3 regions of the Paenarthrobacter sp. 22069 genome follow, and region 1 is predicted to be linked to each of the others. Evidence: riboswitches for the same ligand, from Rfam matches in the RefSeq annotation. Region 1 holds a riboswitch; each other region holds the start of a gene.
The links. A riboswitch is a leader RNA that binds a small molecule or an ion and turns the genes downstream of it on or off. The one in region 1 is predicted to bind S-adenosylmethionine.
Positions count from the first base shown of each region.

Region 2: another riboswitch for S-adenosylmethionine. It lies ahead of ACTJK0_RS05675 (DUF1737 domain-containing protein); the one in region 1 lies ahead of ACTJK0_RS02440 (aminotransferase class V-fold PLP-dependent enzyme).
Region 3: another riboswitch for S-adenosylmethionine. It lies ahead of ACTJK0_RS11360 (bifunctional o-acetylhomoserine/o-acetylserine sulfhydrylase); the one in region 1 lies ahead of ACTJK0_RS02440 (aminotransferase class V-fold PLP-dependent enzyme).

Region 1 is NZ_JBQEQF010000002.1:202,701-212,484, forward strand. It holds gene rsgA (ribosome small subunit-dependent GTPase A) at 1-1,028, shown strand, start outside; gene hisN (histidinol-phosphatase) at 1,073-1,885, shown strand; SAM riboswitch class IV at 2,038-2,151, shown strand; gene ACTJK0_RS02440 (aminotransferase class V-fold PLP-dependent enzyme) at 2,188-3,606, shown strand; gene ACTJK0_RS02445 (class I SAM-dependent methyltransferase) at 3,715-4,473, shown strand; gene ACTJK0_RS02450 (metal-dependent transcriptional regulator) at 4,520-5,233, shown strand; gene ACTJK0_RS02455 (FluC/FEX family fluoride channel) at 5,241-5,645, shown strand; gene ACTJK0_RS02460 (FluC/FEX family fluoride channel) at 5,642-6,040, shown strand; gene ACTJK0_RS02465 (hypothetical protein) at 6,119-6,487, shown strand; gene ACTJK0_RS02470 (trypsin-like peptidase domain-containing protein) at 6,564-7,547, opposite strand; gene ACTJK0_RS02475 (pyridoxamine 5'-phosphate oxidase family protein) at 7,711-8,175, shown strand; gene ACTJK0_RS02480 (zinc-dependent alcohol dehydrogenase family protein) at 8,206-9,261, opposite strand; gene ACTJK0_RS02485 (hypothetical protein) at 9,271-9,784, opposite strand, start outside.
Region 2 is NZ_JBQEQF010000005.1:128,505-138,288, reverse strand. It holds gene ACTJK0_RS05720 (ATP-binding cassette domain-containing protein) at 1-218, shown strand, start outside; gene ACTJK0_RS05715 (CbiQ family ECF transporter T component) at 215-1,015, shown strand; gene ACTJK0_RS05710 (UDP-N-acetylglucosamine 1-carboxyvinyltransferase) at 1,127-2,650, shown strand; gene ACTJK0_RS05705 (glutamate--cysteine ligase 2) at 2,719-3,945, shown strand; gene ACTJK0_RS05700 (hypothetical protein) at 4,043-4,336, shown strand; gene ACTJK0_RS05695 (DUF222 domain-containing protein) at 4,455-5,876, opposite strand; gene ACTJK0_RS05690 (DUF1905 domain-containing protein) at 6,034-6,228, shown strand; gene ACTJK0_RS05685 (O-succinylhomoserine sulfhydrylase) at 6,191-7,399, opposite strand; gene ACTJK0_RS05680 (rhodanese-like domain-containing protein) at 7,400-7,810, opposite strand; gene ACTJK0_RS05675 (DUF1737 domain-containing protein) at 7,807-8,082, opposite strand; SAM riboswitch class IV at 8,096-8,211, opposite strand; gene ACTJK0_RS05670 (hypothetical protein) at 8,699-8,953, opposite strand; gene ACTJK0_RS05665 (TetR/AcrR family transcriptional regulator C-terminal domain-containing protein) at 9,181-9,784, shown strand, end outside.
Region 3 is NZ_JBQEQF010000012.1:38,178-47,961, forward strand. It holds gene tdh (L-threonine 3-dehydrogenase) at 1-299, shown strand, start outside; gene ACTJK0_RS11325 (glycine C-acetyltransferase) at 321-1,517, shown strand; gene ACTJK0_RS11330 (NAD(P)/FAD-dependent oxidoreductase) at 1,557-2,669, shown strand; gene hutI (imidazolonepropionase) at 2,681-3,892, shown strand; gene ACTJK0_RS11340 (DeoR/GlpR family DNA-binding transcription regulator) at 3,991-4,779, shown strand; gene ACTJK0_RS11345 (CPBP family intramembrane glutamic endopeptidase) at 4,870-5,649, shown strand; gene ACTJK0_RS11350 (DUF222 domain-containing protein) at 5,789-7,543, opposite strand; gene ACTJK0_RS11355 (VOC family protein) at 7,738-8,370, opposite strand; SAM riboswitch class IV at 8,572-8,686, shown strand; gene ACTJK0_RS11360 (bifunctional o-acetylhomoserine/o-acetylserine sulfhydrylase) at 8,712-9,784, shown strand, end outside.

The DNA.
Region 1 (9,784 bases):
CCAGCCATGACGATGCCGTGACCGGACGGATCATCACGGTGGACCGCGGCCGGTACACAGCGGTGGTGGATGAGGACTCGGAGGACGAGCGGGTGGTTGTCGCGGCCCGGGCCCGCGAGCTCCGCCGCTCACCGGTGGTTGCCGGTGATTTTGTGTCGCTGGTTGGTGACGTGTCCGGCGCCCCCGATACGCTGGCACGCCTGGTGAAAATCCAGGACCGGCACACGCTCCTGCGCCGCAGCGCCGACGATACCGACCCCATTGAGCGCGCCGTCGTGGCCAACGCCGACCAACTGGTGATCGTTGTGGCGGCAGCCAACCCAGAGCCCCGGACGGGATTTATCGACAGGGCCCTGGTGGCCGCCTACGACGCCGGCATCGAGCCGATCCTGCTGGTTACCAAGGCCGACGTCAAGGATCCAGCGGACCTGCTGTCCAACTACACCCACCTGGATTTCCCGGTGATCATCAGCCGGACAGCCGACGCCCAGGCCTCTGGAATCGACGCGCGCTCGGACGACGGTCTTTCGGCCCGGCTGGACATCGCGGCCGTGGCTGCCCTCCGGGCCCACCTGGACGGCAAGGTCACGGTGATGCTCGGACACTCGGGTGTGGGCAAGTCCACCATGGTCAACGCCCTGACCGGCGCCGAACGGGCCACCGGCGGAGTCAACGCGGTGACCGGGCGGGGCCGGCACACGTCGTCCTCCGCCCTGGCCCTGCGCCTGGCGGCCGCCCCGCCCGGCAGCTGGATCATCGACACCCCCGGCATTCGCTCCTTCGGATTGGCCCACGTGGACCCGGACCGGATCCTGCGTTCCTTCCCGGACCTCTCCCCCGGCATCGAGAACTGCGAACGCGGCTGCAAGCACACGGCAACCGCGGTGAACTGCGGCCTCGACGACTGGGTGGGCGGCGGACATGCAGGACCCACTGGCCCGGCCCGGCTGGCGTCCCTGCGTCGGTTGCTCGGTACCGATCCAAGGATGGAAGCGCAGGAAACCAAGGAGCTTGGCAGCGTCAACTGACGCGTTCTCCCGGCAGAAACGCCGGCAGACGGTAGTTTGGAACCATGATCCAACCCGCTTCGAGCTACAACGATGACCTGCGCCTGGCCCATGTCCTGGCCGACTCCGTGGACGACCAGACCATGAGCCGCTTCAAGGCCCTGGATCTCCACGTTGAGACCAAGCCGGACCTGACGCCGGTCACCGACGCCGACAAGGCCGCCGAGGAAGCCATTCGTGGCCAGCTCTCCCGCTCCCGTCCCCGCGATGCCGTCCTGGGCGAGGAATTCGGCAGCACCGGCCACGGCTCGCGGCGCTGGATCATCGATCCCATTGACGGGACCAAGAATTTTGTCCGCGGCGTGCCTGTCTGGGCCACACTGATCGCCCTCGTCGACGAGGGCGAGCCCGTGGTCGGTGTGGTCAGCGCGCCGGCCCTCGGCAAGCGCTGGTGGGCGGCGAAGGGCATGGGCGCCTACATGGGACGCTCGCTGGCTGCCGCCACCAGGCTCCGGGTCTCCAACGTGTCCAGCCTCTCTGACGCGTCCCTGTCCTACTCCAGCCTCACGGGATGGAAGGAACGGGGAAACCTCGACGAATTCCTCGGCCTCACCGAGGACGTCTGGCGGACCAGGGCCTACGGTGACTTCTGGTCCTACTGCATGGTGGCCGAGGGTTCGGTTGACATCGCCTGCGAACCGGAGCTGAACCTTTACGACATGGCCGCACTGGTGCCCATCGTGGTGGAGGCCGGCGGCCGGTTCACCTCCCTGGAAGGTGAGGACGGGCCGTTCGGTGGGAACGCTCTGGCCACGAATTCGATCCTGCACTCCGAGGTACTGCACAGGTTGAACCCGTACCTCGACGATCTGCTGTAACGGCTGCCGTTTCCGGTCTTCCACGAATTTTGCGACGCCTGACACCTCCGCAAGGGGGTGTCCGGCGTCGTTTCTTCGATGGCGCGTAACAAAACCCTTAACAATTGCCGCGGCTTCAGTCCTGGCCGCCCGATGTCCTACGCTTTTATGCAGGTCACGAGTGCCAGCGCAAAACCCCGGTTTGCTGGCCGGCAACCCTCCATTCGCGGTGGGGTGCCCCGGGTGACGACCAGGCCGGTCCGGAGCGGATACGGCAAGCGCGGATTCCTTATGCCGGAGTCCTGTAGTCAAGTGAGGTCTCTGTGACAACTGCCACCGTCTCCCCCCAGCACGCTATTGCCGAAGCTCCCGTTCCGGATGCACGCCATGCGGCCGCGGGCCGGCCCCTTGCCGCCGTCACCGGTGCCGAAATCCAGGCTCCCCTGATTGCCGGCGGCCATGTCCGCTACGCGAACCTGGACTACGGTGCGTCCGCGCCGGCCCTGTCGCTGGTGTCCGCCTACCTGAACGAGATCCTCCCCTACTACGCGAGCGTCCACCGCGGCGCGGGGTACGCATCCCAGATCAGCACCTCCGTGTACGAGAACGCGCGCAGCATTGTCCGCGACTTCGTTGGTGGCCGTCCGGATGATTCGGTCATCTTCACCCGCAACACCACCGACTCGCTGAACCTGCTGGCCGGCTGCTTGCCCGTGGCCGACGGCCGCGCCGCCGGCGATGTCCTCTACCTGGACATTGAACACCACGCCAACCTGCTGCCGTGGCAGGGCGTTCCGCACCGCAGCATCGTTGCCGCGGACACCATCGCCGGCACCCTGGACGCCGTGCGCGCCGAACTGGAGCAGGGCGGGGTGTGCCTGCTGGCGGTCACGGGCGCATCCAATGTCACGGGCGAAATCCTTCCCATCCGGGCCCTGGCCGCGCTGGCCCACCAGCACGGTGCCCGGATCGTGGTGGACGCGGCCCAGCTCGCACCGCACCGCCGGGTGGACATCAGTGCGGACGACGTCGACTACCTCGCGTTCTCCGGCCACAAACTGTATGCACCCTTCGGTGCAGGCGTCCTGGTGGGACGGCCCGACTGGCTGGATGCCGGCGTACCCCACCTTGCCGGCGGCGGCGCCGTCAAGGAAGCACGCCTCGACGGCGTCAGCTGGGCCACGGGGCCGGCCCGCCATGAGGGGGGCTCGCCGAACGTGCTGGGCGCTGCCACCCTGGCCCGCGCCACCCAGGTCATCGCCGGGCTGGACCAGGACCGGTGGCATGCCCACGAATCCGCCATCCGTTCGTTCCTCGTTGAGGGCCTGCAGCGCATCGACGGCGTAACCGTGCACCAGATCTTCAAGGACACGAACCCGGAAACGGACACCATCGGTGTGGTGAACTTTTCCGTGGAGGGCTACGACGCAGGACTGGTGGCGGCCTACCTGTCAGCCGAGCACGGCGTGGGCCTGAGGGACGGACGTTTCTGCGCCCACCCCCTGCTCAAGCGCCTGGGCCTTCCCTCCGGTTCCCTGCGTGCAAGCTTCGGCGTCGGCTCCCGGCTGGAGGACGCCGAGCGCCTCCTGGCGGGCATCCAGGCACTCCGCAGCAAAGGGCTGGGCTGGGACTACGTGGTGGACGCGGGCCGCTGGGTACCGGCCAACGACACCCGCACCTACCCGCACTGGGCACCGAACACCCCCGGCACCGCAGGTGCCGCGCCCTGCATCGACGACTAAGCCTGCAGCAGGTCCGGCAGCCCCGGGCTGCTGGCGTTAACCCTTCCGGCACTGCAGATACGGTAGATTCTTAAGGTACTGCAGGGCGTTGACTGAAGGAGACCGCACGTGGTTCGGGGTGGCCCCAGGCTCGATCACGGGCGGCGCCGGGAGCTTGGACAAAGCTTTCAGGACGGCGGCAGGCACTACCAGCGCGTCCGGCCCGGCTATCCGGAGGAGTCCGCCCGGTGGCTGGTTCCCGCCGGCGCCCACGATGCCCTGGACGTCGGCGCCGGAACCGGAAAGTTCACTGCCCTGCTGCTGGACATGGGACTGGACGTCACCGCCGTCGACCCCTCCGCGGACATGCTCGCCCAACTCGAGGAACACTATCCAGCCGCCACGGCTGCGGCGGGGACTGCCGAGGCGACAGGCCTGCCCGACGCGTCCTTCGACGTCGTCACCGTCGCGCAGGCGTGGCACTGGTGCGACCCCCTCGCGGCAAGCACCGAACTGGCGCGCGTCCTCCGGCAGGACGGGACCCTCGGTCTGGTCTGGAACCAGCTGGACACCTCCATCCCGTGGGTTCACCGGCTCTCCCGGATCATGCACGCCGGTGATGTGTACCGGCCGGGCCACAAACCCGTGGTGGGGCCCGAATTCCGCGGGCTCGAAGGGCACGTCACGCACTGGCAGGACAAGGTGACCACCACCGACCTGATGGAACTGACCAAGTCGCGCAGCTACTACCTGCGGGCGGGCGAGTCGACGCGGGCCAAGGTCCTGGCCAACCTCGACTGGTACCTGCACGAGCACCTTGCCTACGGCCACGGCCAGGAACTCGACCTTCCGTACCTCGCCCTTGCCTGGCGGGCCGCCAAGGCATGACGGCTGCCTCCCGTGCCGCATGCGCCGAGCCGGTAGGCTTGAAGGCGTGAAGACCAGCGCGCCCTCCTCCTCGATCGAGGACTACGTCAAGGTCATCTATTCCTTCACGGAATGGCAGGACAAGCCCATCACCTCCTCCCAGCTTGCGCAGCGGCTGGGGGTGGCCAATTCCTCGGTTTCGGAGATGGTCCGCAAGCTCAAGGACCAGGGCCTGGTGGACCACAAGCCCTACAGCGCCGTCACACTGACCGAGGCAGGGCTGCGGCTGGCCCTGGCCATGGTCCGGCGCCACCGCCTGATCGAGACCTACCTGGTCCAGCGGTTGGGCTACAGCTGGGATGAGGTCCACGACGAGGCCGAACAGCTGGAGCACGCGGTCTCGGATACGTTCATCGAACGCGTCGCGGCCAAACTCGGGAACCCCCGCCGGGACCCGCACGGCGACCCAATTCCCACGGCGGACGGCCAGGTGCTGATGCCGCACGCGCACCTCCTCGCCGGGCTGGACCAGGGGCACACGGGCAGGATCACCCGGATCAGCGACGACAACCCCGAACTCCTGAGGTACCTCGCGGCCCAGGAGATTGACCTGGACGCCGAGGTGGAGGTGCTGGGCAGGAAGCCGTTCGGTGGCGCACTGGTCGTGCGGATCAGCGGTCCGGACGGCTCCCGAGAGTACGACCTTGCGGATGAGATTGCCTCCGCGCTGTGGGTCTCCGGTGACACCCCCCATCCGGGCTGCGTCCTGGACGGCAACTGACGTGGCGATGCCCGAAGGCCGTGCCTGGCTCGCTGTGGCTGCCGGCGGGCTGATCGGCACCGAACTGCGGTACGGGCTGGGCCTGGCCTTTCCGGACCTGCCCGGCTCGATCCCCTGGGCAACCCTTGGCATCAACATCAGCGGCAGCTTCGTCCTGGCAGCGTTGACCACCGTCTGGATGGCGCGGCCGCACACTGCGTTCTGGCTGCGTGCCGGGATCGGTCCGGGCCTGCTGGGCTCGTTCACCACCTTTTCCGCCGTCATCCTCGCCTCCGACCAGCTGGCGCGCGCCGGCGCCCACCCGGTGTGGACGGCCTACCTGGGCCTGTCCCTGGTCCTCGGCCTTGCCTCCGCGGGTGCGGGGTGGCGGTGCGGCAGGCTCATTTCGCGGAACCGGGACGGGCGGCCATGACCGCCGCCGCCCTGGTGGGATTGTTTGGCGTGGCGGGGGCGCTCCTGCGGTTCGGGATCGACAGCTGGTTTGCCCATCACAGCAGCATCCGCAGCGTCCGCACCGGCAGCCGCGGGCGGCTGCACTGGCCCTGGGCCACCCTGGTGGTCAATGTCGTGGGGTGCTTCATCATCGGCCTCGCCCATGGGGTGACCGGCCGGCTGGGGCTGGGCACTGAGTGGCAGCTGGGACTTGCCACTGGCCTGGCCGGTGGCCTCACGACTTTCAGCTCGTGGAGCACCGCGACAATCCGGCTGCTCAGCGAAGCGCGCTTCGGTTCGGCGGCGTTGAATGTGGGGGCCAACCTCGCGCTCGGTTTTGCCGCCGCCGCAGCCGGCATCGCCCTCGTTGGCTGACCCAAAAGGTGACCCACCAGCCGGCCTACCCCCGGCCCCCGGCGGCAGATGCCGTCCACTCCCGTATGGTGGACTGTGATGATCAGCAGACGTGACGCAGCAATAGCCCTTGATGTTCCGCTTGAAATGGCACAGCGCCACGGCCTGCCCAAATGGATGGCGGAGGAGGATCTGCGCGCCATCCTTGACAATCCCCCTCCTTGGCTGGTGCAGTCACGCGCCAACCGCACGGGCAAGCGCCCCGTCTGGGTGCATCTTGCGTGCGCCGTCTGTGGCTATGAGGAGGCGGCACGTCCCAAGAAGTGGTGGCCGGACTTCACCTATGTGGTGTGCGGGCATCACCCACCGTCCGAGGTTCCCGCTGTCCGTCCCGGCTGGGTCCGGAGCGAGTACGACGGCGTGGGGACGCGTTTCGTAGGCATCGCGGACGTGGAAGCGCCCCGGTAGGCCCGTGCCCGGGTGATGGGAGGCCAGGCAGTGCATGCCGGCCGTGACCACCCGGCGTTACTGCCGCCGTCGGGGGTTATGCCGTGCCGTTGGCCGTCATTTCCTCCGGAACGGCGGCCAGGTGCAATTCGGTGCCGTCGCGCAGCACGGCCACATCCAGGGGCTGGCCGATGGCGTCGGCGAACAGGAGCCGTTGCAGGCTTTCGGCGTTGCTGACGGGGTGGCCGCCGGCAGTGACGATGATGTCTCCCGCGGACAGCCCCGCCTTGCCGGCAGGTGACCCCGGCAGCACTTCCACGACGCGGAGCCCTTGCCTTTGGCCTGTGCGGATCACTGCGCTGGGCCCGAGCTGGATGGGAGTGCTCACCAGGCCCAGATAGGCGCGCCGCACCCTTCCGTCCGTCAGCAGTGCGGAGATGATCCTGCGGGTGGTGGCGTTGATCGGGATGGCCAGGCCCAGGCCGGCGCCCGCCACCGCGGTGTTGATGCCCACAATCCTTGAGTGGGTGTCTGCCAGTGCGCCGCCGGAATTTCCCGGGTTGAGCGCAGCATCTGTCTGGATGACATCCTCGATGACCCGCCTGTTGCCGCCCGACCAGACCGGAATGGCGCGGCCCAGGCCGCTGACCACCCCCGCAGTCACCGACCCTGCAAGTCCCAGCGGATTTCCCACCGCGACCACCAGCTGACCCACCCGAAGGGACTCGGCGTCGCCAAATTCCGCAGGCCGGACCTTGGGACGGGAGCCGTGCACCACTGCCAGGTCGGACAACGGATCGGCGCCCACCAGTTCCAGTTCCATCCTGCTGCCGTCGGCGAACACGGCAAAGCCCTGCCGCGTACCGGCCACCACGTGTGAGTTCGTCAACAGGTAGCCGTCTTCCGTGAAGAGGACGGCAGAGCCGGCACCCACCCTGACCCGGCCGTTGCGGCGCTGGGCGGTCATTTCGATGGCTGCAACGTGCGGCGTGACTGCTGCCGCCACCCGCATCACCGTCTGCGAGTACGAGTCCAGCAGGTCCTCGTCCCGGTCCGGTATGGGTTCCCGAGCCTGGTCCATGGCGCACCTCCAATGCGGTGCCGTGTTCGGCTGTGACCCCTCTTTCAGGGGCTTTACGGGAATCAACGTTTGCTGTGGCCCATCCAGTCCCGGCGCAGCTACGCCGTGGGTGAACGCCCGTGGTGCGGTGCGCTGCCGCTGTCCAGGATCTAGGATCGGTACCATGACTGGTTCGCCCGAGGGGTCCCACACCGAAATACTGCGTCCTGATGAGTGCTGGCAGTATCTCCGGTCGTCCTACATCGGGCGGCTGGCGGTCATCAACGGTGACGTACCGGAGATCTTCCCCGTCAATTTCTCGGTCGCCGGGGAAACCCTGCTGTTCAGGACGGCGCCGGGCACCAAGCTTCGCGCCCTGCTCAGCGGCGCCGTGGCGGCGCTCGAGGTGGACGGCCTGAACCCCTACGCAACCGAGGTATGGAGCGTGGTGGCCAAGGGAAGGCCTGGCCCTTTCGATGAAGGCAGCATGCCCCTTGCCGAGACTGACGCGGACAGGGAACCCTGGGAGCCGGGGATCAAGGACCATCTGATAGCCATCACTCCCACCGACCTATCGGGCCGCCGCTTCGCGGTCAGTCCCCGCCACCGGTGGTGGCCGCCGGTGGATTTCTCCGCGGACTGGCTGTAGCCGCCTCTCAGCTTGCCCGGGCGTTGACCGTCAGGACGTGAGGATCACCTTCAACGCTTTGGTCTCGGCAGCACGGGAGAAGGTGTCGTAGGCCTCGAGGAACTGGTCGAAGCCAAAATGGTGCGTGGCGAATTTTTCCGCCCTGATCTTTCCCTGGGCCACAAGCTTGAGCAGCATGGGCGTGGTGTTGGTGTTCACCAGCCCCATGCTGATGTTAATGTTCTGGATCCACAGATTTTCGAGGTGGAGTTCCACGGGCTTTCCGTGGACGCCCACGTTCGCCACCGACCCGCCGGGCCGCACGATCTCCGTGCACATCGCGAAGGTCGCGGGGACGCCTACGGCCTCGATGGCGACGTCGACGCCCTGTCCGCCGGTCAGGGCCAGCACCTGGTCCTTCCAGTCGCTGCCACCGGACAGCACCGTGTCCGTGGCCCCGAAGTCCCGGGCTTTCTGCAGCCGGTTGGCGTCCAGGTCGATCGCCACCACGGTGGCCGCGCCGTACAGGCCAGCCGTAGTGATCGCCGCCAGGCCCACCGGCCCCGCCCCCACCACCGCCACGCTGTCGCCCGGCTTCACCCGTCCGTACTGCACTCCGATCTCAAACCCGGTGGGAAGAATATCGGAGAGCATGACGGCCTGTTCGTCGCTGACTCCTGACGGCAACAGGTGCAGCGAGTTGTCGGCGTAGGGAACGCGGACATACTCCGCCTGCGTCCCGTCAATCAGGTGGCCAAAGATCCATCCGGTGCCCGTCTGGCCCTCGTCCCCCAGGCAATGCGAGTAAAGGCCAGTCCGGCAGTTGGCACAGTGGCCGCAGGATTTGATGCAGGAGATGATGACGCGGTCGTTCACTTTCAGGCCGGTGACCGACGAGCCGGTCTCCACGATGGTGCCCACCCCTTCGTGGCCCAGGATCCGGCCCTTTTCGACGGCGGGAACGTCGCCTTTGAGGATATGCAGGTCGGTACCGCAGATGGTGGTGGTATCGACCTTGACGATGGCATCGCCGGGCTGCTGGATCCGGGGGTCGGGGACGTCGGTCCACGACTTGTTTCCGGGCCCGCCGTACACAAGTGCTTTCATGGGTTTTCCTTACTGTGGGGGCAGGCCGTGCGTGGTTTGCCGGCCTGGTTGCGGGGTGGGCGGACCGGAAGGACTGGAAGGGGCCGCTGCCGGGATCCGGAGTTTGGCCAGGTGCAGGAATCCGAGGACAAGGAACAGGCCCGAGAGCGCAAGGGCCGCCAGGAGGGCCGGCACGCCGGGCGCTGAGCCAAACAGGGGCTTCACCAGCTCCCCCACGGCCAGGGAAAAGATGAGCGTGAAACCCAGGACATACAGTGCCGGCAGGAGCAGCAGGCCGGTGCGGTGGTTCCGGTAGGTCAGGAGGGACAGGATCAGGAACGCGGGCATGATGAAGCAAAGGTCCAGGATGAAGATCGAGTAGAGCGAATCGATGCGCTGACCTGTTTGCATCAGGGGCAGGAGCATTCCGATCCAGAGGGGGTAGAAGATCAGTGGCTGGAGGAGGGCGCCGGAAGCCGACGTGATTCTCAGGACCCGGGGCAGGGCTGCCAACGGGGCGGCACGGTCCATGGTCGCGCCCGCG
Region 2 (9,784 bases), on a different contig from region 1:
CCGTGGCCACCGTCCTCGCCGCCAGCCCCCAGGTACTGGTCCTGGACGAACCCACCTTCGGCCAGGATGCCAACACGTGGGCCGAGCTGGCCTCGTTCCTGTCCGAACTGCTGGATGCCGGCACCGCCGTGGTGTCCGTGACCCACGACGCCGAATTCACGGCGGCGTTGGGCGGGGTGGAGCTCCGGATGGCCGCGACGGAAGCGGTGGCGCCATGAGGCAGGAACTCACCCTGGCCGGCAACCGTGCCCTCCTGGCCCGGGCCAACCCCCTGAGTAAATTCGGGGCCGTCCTCCTTATCACGGCGGTCCTGGCACTGTCGATCGACTGGGTGTCGGCCTCCGTGGCCCTGGTCTTCGAACTGCTGCTGTTTCCCTTGGCCGGACTCACCCTGACCCTGCTGTGGCAGCGTGGATGGCCGTTGATCCTCGCCGCCGCCGTGGGCGGGTGGAGCACCTCCATCCTGGCGCCGGACAGCGGAAGGATCCTGCTCGACGTCGGCATCTGGACCATGAGCCAAGGCTCGCTGCAGCTGGGTATCGGCTTCCTCCTGCGCGGCTTTGCCATTGCATTGCCGGCGGTCCTGCTGATGAGCTGCACCGACCCGACGGACCTCGCCGATGCGCTGGCGCAGAAGGCGCGGCTACCGCACCGGTTCGTACTGGGGACCCTGGCCGCGATGCGCTTGGTGGGGCTCATGGCCGAGGAATGGCAAACTATCGGGATGGCACGGCGGGCGCGCGGCGTGGGCTCGCGCGGCAGCGTGGGCCAGCGGGTCAAAGCGACGCTGGGGCAGAGTTTCGGGCTCCTGGTGCAGGCAATCCGCCGCGCGTCCCGGCTCGCCGTAACCATGGAGGCGCGCGGCTTTGGCGGCGGCAACAGGACGTGGGCGCGGGAATCCACTTTCAGCGCCTTGGACCTGGGCGTGGTGGCTGGCGGCGTGGTGATGGCCGGGCTTTCCCTGGCGGCGGCTCTTGCGGCGGGAACGTGGAACATGGTGTGGCTGGGCAGCTGATGGGCCCAGTGCGTGCGTCCCGTATCGCACAGTCCGGGTAAAGCCTTTCCGGCGCGGCTGACGTAGGACCGCTAGCGGAGTGAATAACTCATTTATGATATATTTGTGGTTATGACGCAGGAAACCGCTGAGCACGTTGCCGCCATGCTGAAGGACGCCCGGACCGAGAAGGGCTGGACGCAGGGCCAGTTGGCCGCCGAACTTGGCACCAGCCAAAGTGCCGTCGCCCGGATGGAACAGGGCAAGCAAAACCTGAGCCTGAAGATGATCCAGCGGCTGGAAAACATCTTTGACCGGAGCATCGTCAACGTCGGCAAGCCGCAGATGACGCACCTGCGGGTCGAGGGCGGACGAACCCTGTCCGGCGCTGTGGACGTCAACAGCAGCAAGAACGCCGGCGTCGCACTGCTGTGCGCCAGCCTGATCAACCGCGGCACCACCGTGCTCCGCCGGCTGGCCCGGATCGAGGAAGTCAACCGCATCGTTGAGGTGCTGACCAGCATCGGCGTGGAGTGCACCTGGCTCAACGACACCGACCTGCGCCTCCGCCGCCCCGCGGTCCTAAACCTGGACGCGATGGACGTGGACGCTGCACGGCGAACCCGCAGTGTCATCATGCTGCTGGGACCCCTGCTGGACGAGTCGCGGGAGTACCGCCTGCCCTACGCCGGCGGCTGCGACCTTGGTACCCGCACCGTGGAACCCCACATGCAGGCGTTGCGTGAGTTCGGCCTTTCCGTGGAGGCCACCGCCGGTTTCTATGGCGTCCAGGCACCCCCCGGCGACACCCGGGACCGCTCCTTCGTCCTCACCGAGCGAGGGGATACGGTCACCGAGAACGCCATCATGGCCGCAGCCCACCGGGCCGGGACCACCGTGATACGCAACGCCAGCCCCAACTACATGGTGCAGGACCTGTGCTTCTACCTGCAGATGCTCGGCGTCACCATCGAGGGCGTGGGCACCACCACCCTGAAGATCACGGGCAAGCCTGAAATTGACGCCGAAATCGAGTACTTCCCGTCCGAGGACCCCATTGAGGCGATGAGCCTCATCACGGCCGGCATCGTCACCAATTCAGAGGTCACCGTGCGGCGCGTGCCCATCGAGTTCATGGAGATCGAGTTGGCCACCCTGGGCCAGATGGGGCAGAAGCTCGAGGTTTCGGGCGAGTACATGGCCCGCAACGGGCGCACCCGCCTGGTGGACGTCACCACCAAGCCCTCCGAGCTGCGTGCCCCCGAGGACAAGATCCATCCCATGCCTTTCCCTGGGCTGAACATCGACAACCTGCCGTTCTTCGCCGTGATTGCTGCGAACGCGCAAGGCCAGACCATGATCCACGACTGGGTTTACGAGAACCGGGCGATCTACCTGACCGAGCTGAACCGGCTTGGCGCCCAGGTGCAGCTGCTGGATCCGCACCGGATCTATGTCAACGGGCCCACCAAATGGCGTGCCGCCGAGGTGGGCTGCCCGCCGGCGCTCCGGCCTGCGGCCTGCCTGCTGCTGGCCATGCTGGCCGCACGCGGCGTCTCCGAACTGCGCAACATCTACGTGATCGAGCGCGGTTACGAGGACTTGGCGGAACGTCTTAACACCATCGGTGCAAAGGTGGAGTACTTCCAGGACTGAGCATTCACGCTTCGTCATGAACGGCGGGCCACAGTTCCAATGCCCCGCTGCTGTCGCAGAATGTTCGTATGCGTACATTCGGCGTTGAGGAAGAACTCCTGATCGTAGATCCGGAGTCCGGGGAACCGCTCGCCCTGGCTGACGCCCTCCTCGCCGGCCACCACGTGGCGGCGGATGATCTCCCTGCGGATTCGAACGTCCACCACGGCGGAAACCAAGCGGATTACGACGACGAGATGGGCCTGAGTGCCGAGCTGAAGCTTGAGCAGATCGAGACGCAGACCCGGCCGTGCCTGGACTACGAGCGGCTGCTGGTACAGATCCGGGCTGGCCGGACGCTCGCGGACCAGGCGGCACGGAAGCATGATGCAAGGGTGGCTGCGCTCGCCACCTCACCGCTTGCTTCCACCACGCACACCACGCCCGATCCCCGCTATGCCAGGATGCTGGAGCGCTTTGGACTTACCGCCCAGGAACAACTGACCTGCGGCTTCCACGTCCATACCTACATCGAATCGCCGGAAGAAGGGGTTGCCGTCCTGGACCGCATCCGCGACAAACTTGCGGTGCTGACGGCAATGAGCGCCAATTCGCCGTTCTGGAATGGCGTACCTACCGGATTCGAGAGCTACCGGACGCAGGCCTGGAACAGATGGCCTACAGCAGGGCCTGCAGGCATTTACGGCACCTACGCCGCTTACCGCCGCGTGGTCACCCGACTGCTGGAGACCGGCGTCATGCTCGATGAGGGCATGCTCTACTTCGATGCCCGGCTTTCCCGCAACCATCCCACCGTGGAAGTCCGAGTGGCGGATGTCTGCCTTCGGGCCGAGGACGCCGCTCTGATCGCGGTGCTGGTCCGGGCGCTGGTGGAATCCGCCAGCCGGGAGTGGCGCGAGGATGTCGATCCGGCACCGGTGCCTACTGTCCTGCTGCGGATGGCGTCCTGGCAGGCCAGTAGCGAGGGGCTCAGCGGTGAGCTCCTGGACTTCGGGAACTTCCGGCCCGCTCCCGCGGCGGATGTAGTCCGTTCGCTGGTTGATTACCTGGCGCCGGTGCTGGACGAACAGGGCGAGCTGGCCCTTGCACGGCAGGGTGTGGAGGACATCATCGCCCGCGGAACAGGGGCGGCCGAACAACGCCGTGCACGCGACAAGGCCCTGGCCGGGCCGCCGCCGGAGGACATGGGGTTCGGCGCTGTGGTCCGCCAGGCCGTCCACGTCACCATGCGCGGTTCGCTGGACCTGTCAGAGGTGGGGACAACGCCGGAGCTGCTGCGCGTACGCCAGGCCTGAGACGGTCCTCGCGGACATCCCGCTTGTAAGGGATGGCACGCCGTGCTTAGGTGAGTCATCGGCGGCAGCATGAGCTGCCCTTTCCTTGGGGGATGGAATGACTGGAAACCCGAAGTCGACGTTGTACCGGCGTACTTTGTGGGCAGGAGTGGTCCTGGGCGCTATTGGTCTGTTGATTCTCTTGTTCGCAAATACGTTCATGCAGACGCTGGGCACTCAGACGTTCAACGGTTCAAACGGCTTCTTCTTTGCCCTGACGCAAGTCTATGTATTGGCCGCCCAGGGGTGCCTGCCGTTCTCGGCGGCGCTGATTTCAGCCGCCCTGGTGATGCGCTACCTGGCCTTGGCTTCGCTTCCCACTAAGCAGCAGGCGACAAAACAAACAATGTAGGCCTAAGGGCAGCGATTGTTGCCACCGGCGGAGAGCCGATGATCTATCGCGAAGCAGGCTGAGCGAGAAAACTCTGCCCGCGTGTTCGACCGTGCCCTCCCGAGCTGGCGCTGCGGATTTAGGCAGCGAGGAGCTGCAGAAGTGCTTCCTCCATGAGACTTCGCTGCCCGGGCAGCGTGCCTGGCGGCCAGTGGGTTGGTTCGGGGGTGGGGTGGTCGGGTGTGTAGTGCCGGCCGGTGGGTGAGGTCCAGCCTGGTGGCTCATTCGGGGCCGCGGTATCGGGTACCCACCGGGAGTTGTGTTTGAGCCGGTGATGTTTGTGGCAGAGCTGGGCCAGGTTGCTGATCCCGGTGCTTCCCCCGTCTTCCCAGGCGGTCCCATGGTCGATGTCGTTGTCCGGGGTGTGGTTGCTGCAGCCGGGGAAGGTGCATCTGCGGTCCCGCATCCTGATCCATTGTTTGATGGTCTCTGGGAGCCGGTAGCGGGTGCGGCCGATCTCCAAAGGCGCCCCGTAGCGGGGGTCGACCAGCACCCGGTAAAACGAATCAGCCCCGTCCGCGACCAGTGTCCGGGCCATCGATGCCGGGATGGGACCGAAGCCGTCCAATTCCGCCGGCTCATCCGTGATACCGAGCAGAGCGAACACCGGCACGGTCACCAGGACATCGGCCCGCGGGGTGGGGACCTTCCCAAGCTCAGCGGTATTGCCCTCGCCTAGCAGGAGGGATGCTGCGATGTCGGGGCGGAGTTGGGTGAGGGTGCGGGGTTCGTCGGGGCTTTGGAGTCCGCGGGCGGTGGCGGTGGTGCGGTTCCAGATGGCAGATGCGGTGTGTCCGGGCAGGTAGAGGGAGAGCCAGGCCATGCCGTCGCGGTCGGGGGTGTATTCCATTCGCCGGTCTGCGACTCCTTTGGCGTGGCGCTTTTCGATCGATTCGGGGTGGTGGCGTTCCCGCCACGCACGGACCTTGGCCCGGAACCGGGACGGGATGAGGTCGCCGGGGGTGGCGCCGCGGGCGGGATTGGGTGCGTCGGGGTCGAAGAAGTGCGCCACCAAACCCGCGGCGCCGGCAGGGGTGAGGCCTTCGGTTTCGTCGGCAACAATTCTTGCGTGCTGCCAGGACACGGCCCCCGCCGACAGGGCATCCATCACTGGCGGCAAGCAGGAGACCCGGCGAGACTGGTCCACGAGGGCGCTGGCAGCTGGGGAGCTGATGGTCAGGATCCCGGCGATCTCCTCCACGGCGGACATCTCCGCATAGGTGCGCTCCTGTACGGGGGCGTTCGGGGCAAGCATCGCGTGTTGGATCTGCACGGCGTCGGCAACATCGCGGGCTTTCACCGCGGCGAGCTGGCCCTCGAGCCGTTTCACCACCGCGAGCCGTTCCAGCCGCAGTTCGTACCGACGCTGCAACACGTCCACGTCAGTGCCGCCATGAGCATCGGAATCCAGAACAGCGTCTTCAAGGTCCAGCGCATCAAGGGCAGCAACAGAGGCAGAGATACCCTCCGTCACTGCCCCAACACCGATGCTGATTCCCATACCCACATCATCCAACGAGGGTCCGACATTTGAATCCGACAGGCAGCGGGCAGTGCGCCCAGCAGGCAGTGGAGGCAGCGGCTGCCGCACCCTTTGGACTTATGTCAGGTAGCTGGCCCCATGGCGCCTGCCAGGTGGCCGTGGCATATTCTGCCGCGTGACGCCGTCGTACGTATTTGAGGCTGAACTCTGGTTGCACCCGGGTGAAGCGCCATGGCACTTCCTGACCGTTCCCGCGAACATCGCTGACGAGATCGCGGAAGAAACCTCAGCGCTGGTGACAGCGTCCAAATCCGCCTCGACGTCCAGCCCGGCTAGATCTGCTTCAGTGCCTGTTCCAGGTCGCGGATAAGGTCTTCAGGGTCCTCAAGGCCTACGGACAACCGGACCACTCCGTCGCTCAAGCCGATCGCGGCACGCCCCTCCGGCCCCATGGCGCGGTGCGTGGTGGTGGCGGGGTGGGTGATCAGGGACTTGGAATCGCCGAGGTTGTTGGAGATATCGATGATGCGCAGCCCGTCCAGCAGCGCGAACGCCGCTTCCTTCGCCGAACGCCCGGCGGAAGGAGACAGCTCCAGCGTCAGCACCGTGCCGCCGGCGCTCATCTGCTTTGCCGCCAGGGCGTATTGCGGGTGCGACTTCAGCAGCGGGTACTTCACCCAGCTCACAGCCGGCTGTTCTTCCAGCCACTCTGCCAGCCGCAGGGCCGTGGCGGAGGAATGGTTGACCCGCAGGCCCATGGTTTCCAGGCCCTTGGTCAGGACCCAGGCGTTGAAGGCGGAAAGCGCTGGGCCGGTGTGGCGCATCAGCTGCTTGACCGGGCCGTCGATGAACTCCTTGGTACCGAGGATGGCCCCGCCCATCACCCTGCCCTGCCCGTCGATGTGCTTGGTGCCGGAGTAGACGATGACGTCCGCACCGAGGTCGCCACAGCGCTGCAGCAGGGGAGTGGCAAAGACGTTGTCCGCCACCACCGTTGCACCGGCCGCGTGCGCCAGTTCGCTGACGGCGGCGATGTCCACGATCTCCTGCATGGGGTTGGACGGGGATTCGAAGAAGACGGCGGCGGTGGGCTTGGAGAGTGCCTCCCGCCACTGGTCCAGGTCCGGGCCGTCCACGAAGACCGTCTCCACACCCCAACGGGGCAGGATCTCGTTCAGGATCACAAAGCACGAACCGAACAGTGAGCGGGCGGCCACCACCCGGTCGCCGGCAGCCAGCAGGGCACCAAGGGCAGTGAACACCGCGGACATTCCCGACGCCGTCGCGAAGCATGCCTCAGTGCCTTCCAGCAGCCTGAGCCGTTCCTGGAATGTGGCCACCGACGGGTTGCCGTAGCGGGAGTAGACAAAGCGCTCATCCTCGCCGGTGAATGCGCGTTCGGCTGCCGCGGCGGACTCGTAGACGAAGCCGGAATTCAGGAAGATGGCCTCGGACGTTTCCTGGAAGTTGGTTCGGTCAAGGCCGCCGCGGACGGCCTGTGTGTCGGGGTTCCAGCCGGGGGCGTCTTGGTTGAAGCTCACTTAGTTCTTTCCGAGGTTGGTGGGCAGGCCGCGGTTCTTCCAGCCATTGACGGTACGTTCGCCGTAATGGTCCGGCTCGCCTTCGAAGCCTTCCAGCACGCTGTAGGACGTGAAGCCGGCCTGGGTGGCGGCGGTGGCCGCGGCAATGGAGCGCTGGCCGGAGCGGCACAGGAACACCAGTTCCGCGCTCGGGTCTTCCGGCGCCTGCTCCTTGAGGTCCTGGACGAAGCGCGGGTTGGGGATGCCGCCGGGGAAGGTCCATTGGATGAACAGCGGATCGTTGTCCGTGGCCTTTGTGTCCGGGATGCCGATGTGGGCCCATTCGCCCTCCGTGCGGACGTCCACCAGGATGGCGCCCTGCTCCAGCTTGGCCCAGGCTTCCTCCGGGGTCAGGTCTCCTGCGTAGCTCATGCGTGCCCCTCGCCGTCGAATTCGAGGTCTCCAGCGGCGTCGAGCTGGTCCACGGCGGTGGCCACGGCGGCATCTGCGGAAGCGATCGCTGACGGAAGGACGATCGCCTGCGCCACGATCACGCTGGTGCCGTTGAAGGTTGCAGCCGGGCTGCCGTGCAGCACGTAGCCTTCGGCAAGGGCGTTGGAGATCCGCTCACAGAATTCACGGTTGTCCGCGCCGCTGATAAGGCGGTAGGACAGTCTTTCCTCGGGGGCAGGTGCGTCAGACATGACGGAACTCCTTCTTTCACGCTTGCAGCTCGAATCGGTCGATATGCCGAGTATTCACCTGAGGCACCCCGCCGCGAAAGGGAGGGTTGCCGACCGGCCAGTCAGGGCTTCACACCGGTACTCATTACTCCCCAAAAACGTAACACCTGCCGCGAAAACCCGCATCGCCGCCGTCGTCATGTTCCGTAATTCAGCAGGCGCCCAAGGCGATAAGGTTCCTAGGGTGGGGCACCCCCGACGCCAGAGCAATGAGTGCCGGGGGGGGGGGTTCTTGTCAGCATCCGGGGAAACACGTCGCACCCCGCGGTCCGCCGCAGCCGTCCACGTTCCCTCGTCTCCGTGGTGGCCGGGCTCCTCATCAGCCTTCTGGCCCTGGTGGGCCTGGCAGCTGCAGCCGATGCAGGTGCGGCGCAAGCCGATGCCGCCCGGCAGCTGCGGGCGCCCCTGACCGGGAAAACCATGGCTCGGGGCGGCGCTCGAATGGGGCGAGGACACCGCTGCCGGCTTCAGCGACGGGCTAGGCGTTCAGGACGAAAAATGCTGTGGCACGCAAGTGCCACAGCATTAAATCATGTTCCGAGGGCCGGCCGGAGCCCTTACGGAGAGGGCCGGAGTTTCAAGACAGCCGCGGGTAGCTGCTCAGGATGTAGTCGGCCGCGGCAGGGCCCTTCATCCGAAGCCCGTTGTGGCGGAGTGAAACCTTGTGCTTCATGGCTGCCCAGAAATTCGATTCGGGGCCGGGTGCCTGCTGGTTGATGAAGCACCAGCTCGTGTAAAGCCCATAGAGGCGGTCACGGTCCAGGTTGGATCCTGAGACCTGGTCAAAGTGGGTAGCTTCCTGCAGGAAGATGTCGAACTGCGAATGTGCCATTGCGGCTTCCCTTCGCTCAGTGCTCGGTGCCACCGTTCGGCTACAGCAGCGGTATCCCGTGTCCTGCACAAGGACAGCGGTTCATAAACACCATGCCGTCCACAAGAACGGAACCAGGGACGCTCTCACCGTATGTCTACGCTGTAGACTTTACCTGTAGACTACAGATACGGCAAGCGACTGGAGTAATCGCTTCCGTGACCCGCCCGGCATTCAGGATGGACAACATGGCTTCCCCAAAAACCGTCACAACAGCCAGCCGCAAGGCCAGGCTGAGCCGGGACGTGGTGCTGGCGAAAGCCTTGGAAGTCGTGGACGCCGAAGGGCTCGATGCACTGACCATGCGCCGGCTGGGACAGGAGCTTGGCCGGGACCCGATGAGTCTTTACCGGTACGCCGAAAACCGCGCAGCCCTGCTGGACGGCGTGTCTGAGCTCGTGCTCAACCAACTCACCATCCACCCGGAGGACCCGGACTGGAAGGCGCAGCTGCGCAACATCGCGCATAACCTCCGCCAGCTGGCTCTGGAGCACCCCAATGTGGTGCCGTTGCTGGTCACCCGGCCGCTCTCCACGCCGCTGGGTCTGCGCCCGCTGGGCACGCTCCGGCCCTTGGAGCAGATTCTTTCCCTGCTCGCGGCAGCGGGATTCGAACCGTCAGATGCGCTTCATGTGTACCGGGCCTACTACGGCTTCCTGTATGGGCACATCCTGAACGAACTGCAGGAGTACGTGGTGGACCCGGAAGAGAACGAGGTGCTGCTGCGCCTGGGGCTCCACCGCCTGCCGGCCAAGGAATTCCCCAGGCTCCGCACGCTGGCACCCGCACTCG
Region 3 (9,784 bases), on a different contig from region 1:
TGATCGACAACATGAACCACGGCGGCAGGATCGCCATGCTGGGACTGCCCAGCCAGGAGATCACCATCGACTGGGGCAAGGTGGTCACCCACATGCTCACGCTCAAGGGCATCTATGGCCGGGAAATGTTTGAAACCTGGTACGCCATGAGCGCCATGCTCTCGTCCAATCCGGTCCTCCACGCCGGCATCTCCGCGGTGGTCACGGACACGCTGCCCGCCACGGACTGGGAAAAGGGCTTCGAGATCGCCCGCAGCGGCGTGGGCGGCAAAGTCGTCCTCGACTGGACCCGGCTTTAAGACCCGACTGTAAGGAAACCCATGTACACCTCCATCAAGGACCAGCTCCACGACGAGCTGGAAGAAATCCGCACCGCCGGGCTCTACAAGACCGAACGCACCATCAGCTCGCCGCAGTCCAGCCACATCACCGCGGGCCGGATCGGCGGCCCCGGCGCGGACGTCCTGAACTTCTGCGCCAACAACTACCTGGGCCTGGCGGACCACCCGGACATCATCAGTGCAGCCAGGGCCGCCATGGACGAGCGTGGCTTCGGCATGGCCAGCGTCCGCTTCATCTGCGGCACCCAGGACCTGCACCTGGAGCTCGAAGCCAGGGTCTCCACCTTCCTCGGCACCGAGGACACCATCCTCTTCTCCAGCTGCTTCGACGCCAACGGCGGTGTCTTCGAGTCCCTGTTCGGTGCGGAGGACGCGGTCATTTCGGACGCCCTGAACCACGCCTCCATCATTGACGGCATCCGCCTGTGCAAGGCACGCCGGTACCGCTACGCCAACCGCGACATGGCCGAACTGGAAGAACGCCTGCAGGAGGCGCAGGACGCCCGCCGGACCATCATCGTCACCGACGGCGTGTTCTCCATGGACGGCTACCTGGCCCCCCTCGAGGCCATCTGCGACCTTGCCGAGAAATACGGCGCCTTGGTGATGGTGGACGATTCCCACGCGGTGGGGTTCATGGGCGGGACCGGTGCGGGCACCCCCGAGCACGCCGGCGTGTCCGAGCGCGTGGACATCTACACGGGTACCTTCGGTAAGGCACTCGGTGGGGCGTCCGGCGGGTACGTATCCGGCCGCCGCGAAATCGTCGCCATGCTGCGGCAAAAGGCCCGTCCGTACTTGTTCTCCAACTCCCTGGCGCCCGCCATTGTGGCCGCCACCCTGAAGGCGCTGGACCTGGTGGAGAACTCGGCCGACCTGCGCCGCCGCCTGTTCGAAAACGCCGGCCTGTTCCGCCGCCGCATGACCGAGGAGGGCTTTGACCTGCTTCCAGGCGAACACGCGATCGTCCCGGTCATGTTCGGCGACGCCGTGATGGCCGCGAAGGTGGCCGACCGGATGCTGCAGCACGGCGTCTTTGTCACCGCCTTCAGCTTCCCCGTGGTCCCTAGGGGTGCCGCAAGGATCAGGGTGCAGCTGTCCGCCGCACATTCAGCGGACGACGTCGAAGCGTGCGTTGGTGCCTTTGTCGCCAGCCGTGCCGAGGCAGCAGCCTGACGGGAGCGCCAGGGGCATGAACTCTGCGAGGATGGACCGATGGCAGCACATTACGATGTCCTGATTGTCGGCGGCGGCATTGCCGGCCTGTCCCTGGCCGCCGCGCTGGCCGGACGCTGCAGCGTGGCGCTGGTGGAGGCGGAGCAGGAACTGGCGTACCACACGTCCTCCCGCTCCGCCCGCCAGCTGATCCCCAGCTACGGGCCTCCCGTGGTGCAGGAACTCACGGTCCGGACCCTCGAGTTGATGGCAGCCCTGGACCGGCACCTGCCGGAACCGGTCCTGACGCCGCGCAGCTTCATGCTCATCGGCTCGGAAGCGGATGTGTCCGCGGAAGCCAGCGGCCACATGCAGCCCATCACTGTCGACCGTGCGCTTGAGCTGTGCCCGGCCCTGTTACCGGGAACCTTTGCGGCGGCCGGGCTGGATACCGGCTCATTTGGCTGCAACGCACCCCTGCTGCTGGCCGGGCACCGCAAACGGGCCGTTGCCGCCGGTGTCGACATCATCACGGGCGCACGGGTCCACTCGGCGCAGCGGCTGGGATCCGGGTGGCAGGTGGGCGCCGGAGCGGAGGGACTCGAAACCGCTGTCCTGGTCAACGCGGCCGGCGCGTGGGCGGACGAGCTGGCGGTGATCAGCGGCGTCGAGAAGCTGGGGCTACAGCCGTACCGGCGCACTGCGGCGATTGCCGCCGTCGGCCACCCCCTGCCGGCCGACACCCCCATGGTGGCCGCCGCCGACAATTCGTTCTACTTTCGGCCGGACGGGGCTGACGTGCTGATCTCCCCGTCGGAAACGGTGCCCAGCGGGCCCGAGGATGCACGCCCCCGCCCAGGTGACGTGGAACGACTGGTGGAGAAGCTCAACTCGTTCACCAGCCTGGGCATCACGGGGATCCGCCGGGCCTGGACCGGCCTGCGCACGGAAGCCGCCGACGGGGTTCCGGTGGCAGGTTTCGATGCCGAGGCCGCGGGCTTCTACTGGCTTGCCGGCCAGGGCGGCTACGGGTTCCAGACCTCTGCTGCCATGGCCGAACTGGCAGCGGACCAGATTCTCGCCGGGCCACAGGGCCTGTCAGCCGGAAGCGAAGGTCCGGAATCCCGGACAGCGCGCGCCCTGGCTGCCACCCGCTGGTCCATTCGGCGCTGAAGAATGGTTCCATGAGCACCCTCATTACCAACATTGCCGAATTGATGACCCAGGACCTCGAGCACCGGGTCCTCAAGGATGCGGCGGTAGTGGTCGAGGGGGAGCGGATCTCCTGGATCGGGGCCTCGGCCGATGCTCCCGCGGCGGACGACGCCGTCGACGCCGGCGGCAGGGCGATGCTTCCCGGGTGGGTGGATTCGCACACGCACCTGTTGTTCGCAGGGGACCGCACCGCCGAATTCGAAGCCCGGATGGCGGGGGAGGCGTACGCCGCCGGGGGCATCGCTGTGACCATGGGTGCCACCCGTGCGACCTCCGATTACGACCTCACCCGGCTGGCCATGGGCCGGGTTGCCGAAGCTGTCTCGCAGGGAACCACCTATCTCGAAACGAAGACCGGCTACGGACTGGACATCGAAAACGAGGCACGAAGCGCACGCATAGCCTCCACCGTCGCCGACCAGGTGACGTACCTTGGCGCCCATCTGGTTCCCGCCGGCCAGGATGCGGAAGCGTACACAGACCTGGTTTGCGGTCCGATGCTGGCCGCAGTGCGGCCCTACGTCCAATGGGCCGACGTGTTCTGTGAGGAGGGTGCCTTCAACGCCGAGCAGTCCCGCCGGGTGCTGATGGCCTGCCGCGAGGCCGGCCTGGGCCTGCGCCTGCACGGCAACCAGTTGGGTGAGGGCCCCGGCGTGCAGCTGGCCGTGGAGGTGGGGGCCGCGAGCGTGGACCACGTCAACTACCTTGCCGCGCAGGACGTCAAGGCCCTGGCTGCCTCCTGGTCCGGCTGGGATGCCGCCGCAGGAACAGGCGAGCGTGGCACTGTGGCCACCTGCCTGCCTGCCTGCGACCTTTCCACCCGCCAGCCCTTGGCCCCCGCCCGTGCGCTGCTGGATGCGGGAGTGCAGGTGGCACTCGCGTCCAACTGCAACCCGGGCACGTCATACACCAGCTCGATGGCCTTTTGCGTGACCACTGCCGTCCTGCAGATGCACCTCAGCGTGCACGAGGCAGTCAGGGCTGCCACCTACGGCGGCGCCTTGGCCATGCACCGGGAGACCGGACGGGACGCCGATGGCGAACGCGCCGTGGGCTCGATTGCGATCGGACACCGCGCCGACCTGCACCTGCTGAATGCGCCCTCCGCGACGCACCTCGCTTACCGCCCGGGCATGCCCCTGACGTACGCTGTGTGGCGGGCCGGCGTTCGGCAGCGGTAGACCACTTCTGCACTTTTGATTGTTCTTGATTGTTTCCCATGGGATACAATCAAGAAACGTCACTGGATGCGGTGGCTGGTGTATTGAAAGGCCCTCGGATGACGCGAACTGACCGGTTGACCGCAATTCTTGACCTGCTGGCCAAGACCGGCCAGGTTGAAGTCGACGAGATCGTCAGCACCCTCAACGTTTCCCCTGCCACGGCCCGGCGCGACCTGGACAGCCTTGCCAAGCGACGCCTGCTGACGCGGACCCGGGGAGGCGCCACCACGGGCGCCCTCGCATACGACCTGCCCGGACGATACAACCGCGACGACCACGCGGAAGCCAAGGAACAGATCGCGCAGTGCGCCTCTGCCTTGATCCGGCCGGGTGCGGTGATCGGTCTCTGCGGGGGCACCACCAGCACCGCCCTTGCGCAGATCCTGGCCACCCGGGAGGACCTGAACGCACCCTCCAACCAGCCGACGCTCACGGTGGTGACCAATGCCATCAACATCGCCGGCCAGCTTGCGGTCCGGCCCAATATCAAGGTGATGGTAACCGGCGGCATCCTGAACCCGCGGTCCTACGAGCTGGTGGGCCCCTATACGGACATCATCATGCAGAAGGTGGTGCTGGACATCGCGTTCATTGGCGTGAACGGCATCGATCCCGAAGTCGGGCCCACCAATACGGGGGAGGGGGAGGCGTCCGTCAATGCCCTGCTCGCCAGCCGGGCGCGGGTGTCCTACGTCCTGGCGGATTCCTCGAAGGTGGGGGTGCGGGCCTTTGCCACGATGGACGGGTACAACTTCACCCGGCTGATTACCGACTCCGGCATCTCCGCACGCGACAAAGCCGCCTTTGAGGCCAACGGTACGGAAGTCATCGTCGCCCCCGCCTGATCCATGCTTCGCACGGCGGCTTGCGTGCACTTTAGTTGACACCTTCCGCTCCATCAGCCCGGATCCAGAAACTGAAGGCAAGATGGGAACATGCTGGTTCCCTCCCGCCGCCGCCTGCGGCTTGAAGTATGGATCGTCCTGGGCCTGTCCCTGGGCCAGTCGGCTGTCTATTCCGTGGTGCAGCTGCTGGACAAGATGACCCGGGCGCCACTGGCCGAGGGTACGTCCACCCTGAACCGCTCGCAGAGCACGCGCGAGTACTTCGACCTGACGTACCAGCTATTGGACATCATCTTCGCGCTGGTACCGGTGCTGCTGGTCTTCTACTTCCTGACCGACCAGCGCCAGGCGGGGCCCGGTGAGGACCACAACGCCGGATCAGCCTTTCGGAAACTCGGCTTCAATTTTGCGCGGCCGGGCCGGGACCTGTTGCAGGGGCTTGGTCTGGCCGCGCTGATCGGCATCCCCTCACTGGGCCTCTATGCCGCCGGCCGTGCCCTGGGAATCACCACGGCGATCATCCCCAGCGCCCTCGATGCCTACTGGTGGACCGTCCCCGTCCTCATTCTTTCGGCTGTCCGCCACGCAGTGCTCGAGGAAGTCATTGTGGTGGGTTACCTGCTGGACCGTTTCGGCAAGTTCGGCTGGAGTATGCCGCTGGCCATCGGTGTGAGTTCAGTGCTGCGCGGCAGTTACCACCTGTACCAGGGCTTCGGACCTTTCATCGGCAATGCCGTGATGGGCATTGTCTTCGCCTGGCTGTATACCCGCACGCGCCGCGTCATGCCCCTGGTCATCGCGCACGCCCTGCTGGACATGGTGGCCTTTGTGGGCTTCAGCCTCTTTGGCAAGGCCGTGGGCCTGGGGTGAATGTCTCCGGTCTGTGAGCCTTCTGCGGCCCGCTAATTGTTCGGCCCGAAAAACCGGGATGCGCGCGCGAGGCATCCAGCCGCGCGATTCAGCTGTAAAAGAGCTGCTTTCCCGTCGTGAGCAGGCTGGAGTGCCAATGTCAGGTGTGCGGTAGCAACTGTTGCAAGCTGGCTTGTGGGTCGGCCGGCAACCGGAAAGGCAGGGCGTAGAAGTCGTCCCACAGGGGATCGGTGCAGCAAAGGTCGTCGGTGTCCACCATATTGTTTCCCGGTGGTTCCTCGGGCGGGGGGTCCGGCCAGGCGGGCATCCCGGCGAGGATCTGGAGCCAGTGCAGGTCCTCCAGTTCCTGTGCCCCCGGGTGTTGTTGTTCGGTTCCGGGTCGGACTGAGGTTGGCGACTGATTGGTCAGCTCCGGTGGAGTCGGGGCATGGGGCAGTGCGCTTTCGACAGTTGGCCTCGCACCAGTGTCTGGCAGGGTGTCTGGTGGCCAGTGGGTTGGTTCGGGGGTGGGGTGTTCGGGTGTGTAGTGCCGGCCGGTGGGTGAGGTCCAGCCTGGTGGCTCATTCGGGGCCGCGGTATCGGGTACCCACCGGGAGTTGTGTTTGAGCCGGTGGTGTTTGGGGCAGAGCTGGGCCAGGTTGGTGATCCCGGTGCTTCCCCCGTGTTCCCAGGCGGTCCCATGGTCGGTGTCGTTGTCGGGGGTGTGGTTGCTGCAGCCGGGGAAGGTGCATTTCCGGTCGCGCATCCTGATCCATTGTTTGATGGCCTCGGTGAGCCGGTAGCGGGTGCGGCCGATCTCCAAAGGTGCACCGTCGCGGGGGTCGACCAGCACCCGGTAGAACGAGTTGGCGCCGTCCGCTACGAGTTTCCGCGCCATCGATGCCGGGATGGGACCGAAGCCGTCCAATTCCGCCGGCTCATCCGTGATACCGAGCAGGGCGAACACCGGCACGGTCACCAGGACGTCGGCCCGCGGGGTGGGGACTTTCCCGATCCTGGTGACATTCTGCGTGCCGGTGGTGCCTGCGGCGTGCCCGTCTTCCTCTGTGCCGGGCTTCAGGCTGGCTCCGAGGAGGAGGGATGCTGCGATGTCGGGGCGGAGTTGGGTGAGGGTGCGGGGTTCGTCGGGGCCTTGGAGTCCGCGTGCGGTGGCGGTGGTGCGGTTCCAGATGGCTGAGGCGGTGTGGCCGGGCAGGTAGAGGGAGAGCCAGGCCATGCCGTCCCGGTCGGGGGTGTATTCCATCCGCCGGTCAGCGACTCCCTTTGCGTGGCGCTTCTCGATCGATTCGGGGTGGTGGCGTTCGCGCCAGGAGCGGACCTTGGCCCGGAACCGGGACGGGACGAGCTGGCCGGGGGCGGCGCCGCGGGCCGGGCTGGGGGCGTTGGGGTCGAAGAAGTGCGCCACCAATCCAGCAGCGCCGGCAGGGGTGAGGCCCTCGGTTTCGTCCGCAACGATGCGGGCGTGCTGCCAGGACATGGCCCCGGCGGCCAAAGCGTCGATCACCGGCGGCAGGGAGCAGATCCGGCGCGACTGGTCCACAAAAGCGCCGGCCGCGGCGGAGCTGATGGTCAGGATCCCGGCGATCTCCTCCACGGCCGACATCTCCGCGTAGGTCCGCTCCTGCAAAGGGGCGTTCGGGGCAAGCAACGCGTGCTGGATCTCGGCGGCGTCGGCAACATCACGGGCTTTCACCACGGCGAGCTGGCCCTCCAGCCGTTTCACCACCTCGAGCCGTTGCAGCCGCAGTTCGTACCGCCGCTGCAACACATCAACGTCAGTGCCACCATGAGCATCGGAATCCAGAACAGCATCCTCAAGGTCCAGCGCATCAAGGGCAGCAACAGAGGCAGAAATACCCGCCATCACTGCCCCAACGCCACCGCTGATTCCCATACCCACATCATCCAACGAGGGTCCGACAATGAGAGTCGAAAAGCTGCCCACGCAGGCACAGGCACCCGGAACTCGTTAAATGAATTCGGCCGCCATCGGGTGGTGACGCCGTTGTCACCACCCGATGGCGGCCGAAGCGAATCCGGGCACGTGCCGGAGAGCCAGATCCCGCAGGCTGCGGGACGCAGGGATGGTCAGATGGTGACGGCTCCGCTGGCTGTTTCAAACGTGACCGACAGGATGCCCGGGGTGCCATGCGGGGCAACCCACTCCACCGCCACATCCTCCAGCGGCTTCTCCACGGGCTCACCCAGCCACTCGGTCACGCGCGAAGCGGAACCGGCAATGGTGAGGCAGCTCATCTTGAGGTTGCTTGGGTAGGCGTTGGACGGGTGCAGCGACGGATCGCCCTCCCACTTGAGCATGTACGGGACCTGGGGATCCGCGATGAGCCCCAGGATGCCGATCTGCTTCCAGACCAGTTCGCGGCCGTCCGGGAACTTCCGGTTGCCGTTCACGGCAGCGCGGCCAAGGCGTTCCTCGAAGGGGGCGAGGTCGTCCACTTCGACGCACCAGCCCATCCAGCCGCCACCGGCTGCGGAACGGGCACGAACTGCCTGGCCGAACGGTGCCTTGTCCGATGCCGGGTGGTCCAGCACCTCCACAACTTCAAGATACTTGTGCCCGGCGAGCGGGATGATCATATTCCGGGTTCCGAACCGGGGGTGCACCCCGCCCTTCACTGCCTCAACGCCGAGGGCAGTTGCAATACGTTCGGTAGTGGCCGCGAGGCCATCGTGTTCACAGGCGTAAGAGACGTGATCCATGCGCATGCGAACATCTTGGCACTTTGTGATCGGGCTCTCAGCTAAGGGCAGCCTTACTAGCATTTTTCCTGTTGGGCACGCTCGTTGGCAGGCCCGGCACCGACCGTGGCATCGGCATCGCTGCACCCGGCACGGCCGCCGGAAGACCTTGTTCGTCACAATGCTTTCCGAGGCAACTATCCGGTTCCTAGACTGAGCCCAGGTCATGAGCGCCAGCGCAAAGCCCCGGCTCGCTGGCCGGCAACCCTCCATCCGCGGTGGGGTGCCCCGGGTGAAGACCTGGCTGTCCGGCAAAAGCCGGAAGCAAGCGCGGCCCGCACTGCTCCGAGCATGCCGGGCCCATGTCACAGGAGACTGAAATGTCCAACGGATGGTCCTTCGAAACCCGCCAAATCCATGCCGGCCAGGAAGTGGACAGTGCCACGGGAGCCCGCGCCCTGCCCATCTACCAGACCACGTCCTTCGTGTTCCCGAGTGCCGAAAGCGCTGCCAACCGCTTTGCCCTGGCCGAACTGGCCCCCATTTATACCCGCATCGGCAACCCAACCCAGGACGCCGTGGAGCAGCGGATTGCCAGCCTGGAGGGCGGCCTGGCTGCCCTGCTCCTCAGCTCCGGGCAGGCCGCCGAAACGTTCGCGGTGCTGAACATTGCCGAGGCCGGCGACCACATCGTGGCCAGCCCAAGCCTCTACGGCGGAACCTACAACCTCTTTGCCCACACGCTGAAGAAGTTCGGCATCTCCGTCACTTTCGTGGCCGATCCGGACAACCTGGACCAGTGGCGCGACGCCGTGCAGCCCAACACCAAGCTCTTCTTTGGTGAAGTGGTGTCCAATCCGCGCCAGGACGTCCTGGACATCGAGGGTATTTCCCGGGTGGCCCACGAGGCAGGCGTCCCCCTGATCGTGGACAACACCCTCTCCACCCCGTACCTCATCCGCCCCCTTGAATGGGGAGCGGACATCGTGATCCACTCTGCCACCAAGTACCTGGGCGGCCACGGCTCGGCCATCGCCGGCGTCATCGTCGACTCCGGAAACTTCGATTTCAGCAAGGATCCGGACCGGTTCCCCGGCTTCAACACCCCCGACCCCACCTACAACGGACTCGTCTACGCACGCGACCTCGGAGCGGACGGCGCCCTGGGCGCCAACCTGTCCTACATCCTCAAGGCCCGTGTCCAGCTGCTGCGGGACCTCGGCTCGGCGGTATCACCGTTCAACGCGTTCCTCATTTCGCAGGGCCTTGAGACGTTGAGCCTGCGGGTGGAACGGCATGTTGCCAACGCCACCGAAGTGGCGCGCTGGCTGGAGGCAAGGGACGACGTCGAATCGGTCGCCTACGCGGGGCTGCCGTCCAGCCGTTGGTACGAGCGTGGCCGCAAGTACGGGCCCAAAGGGACTGGCGCCGTTGT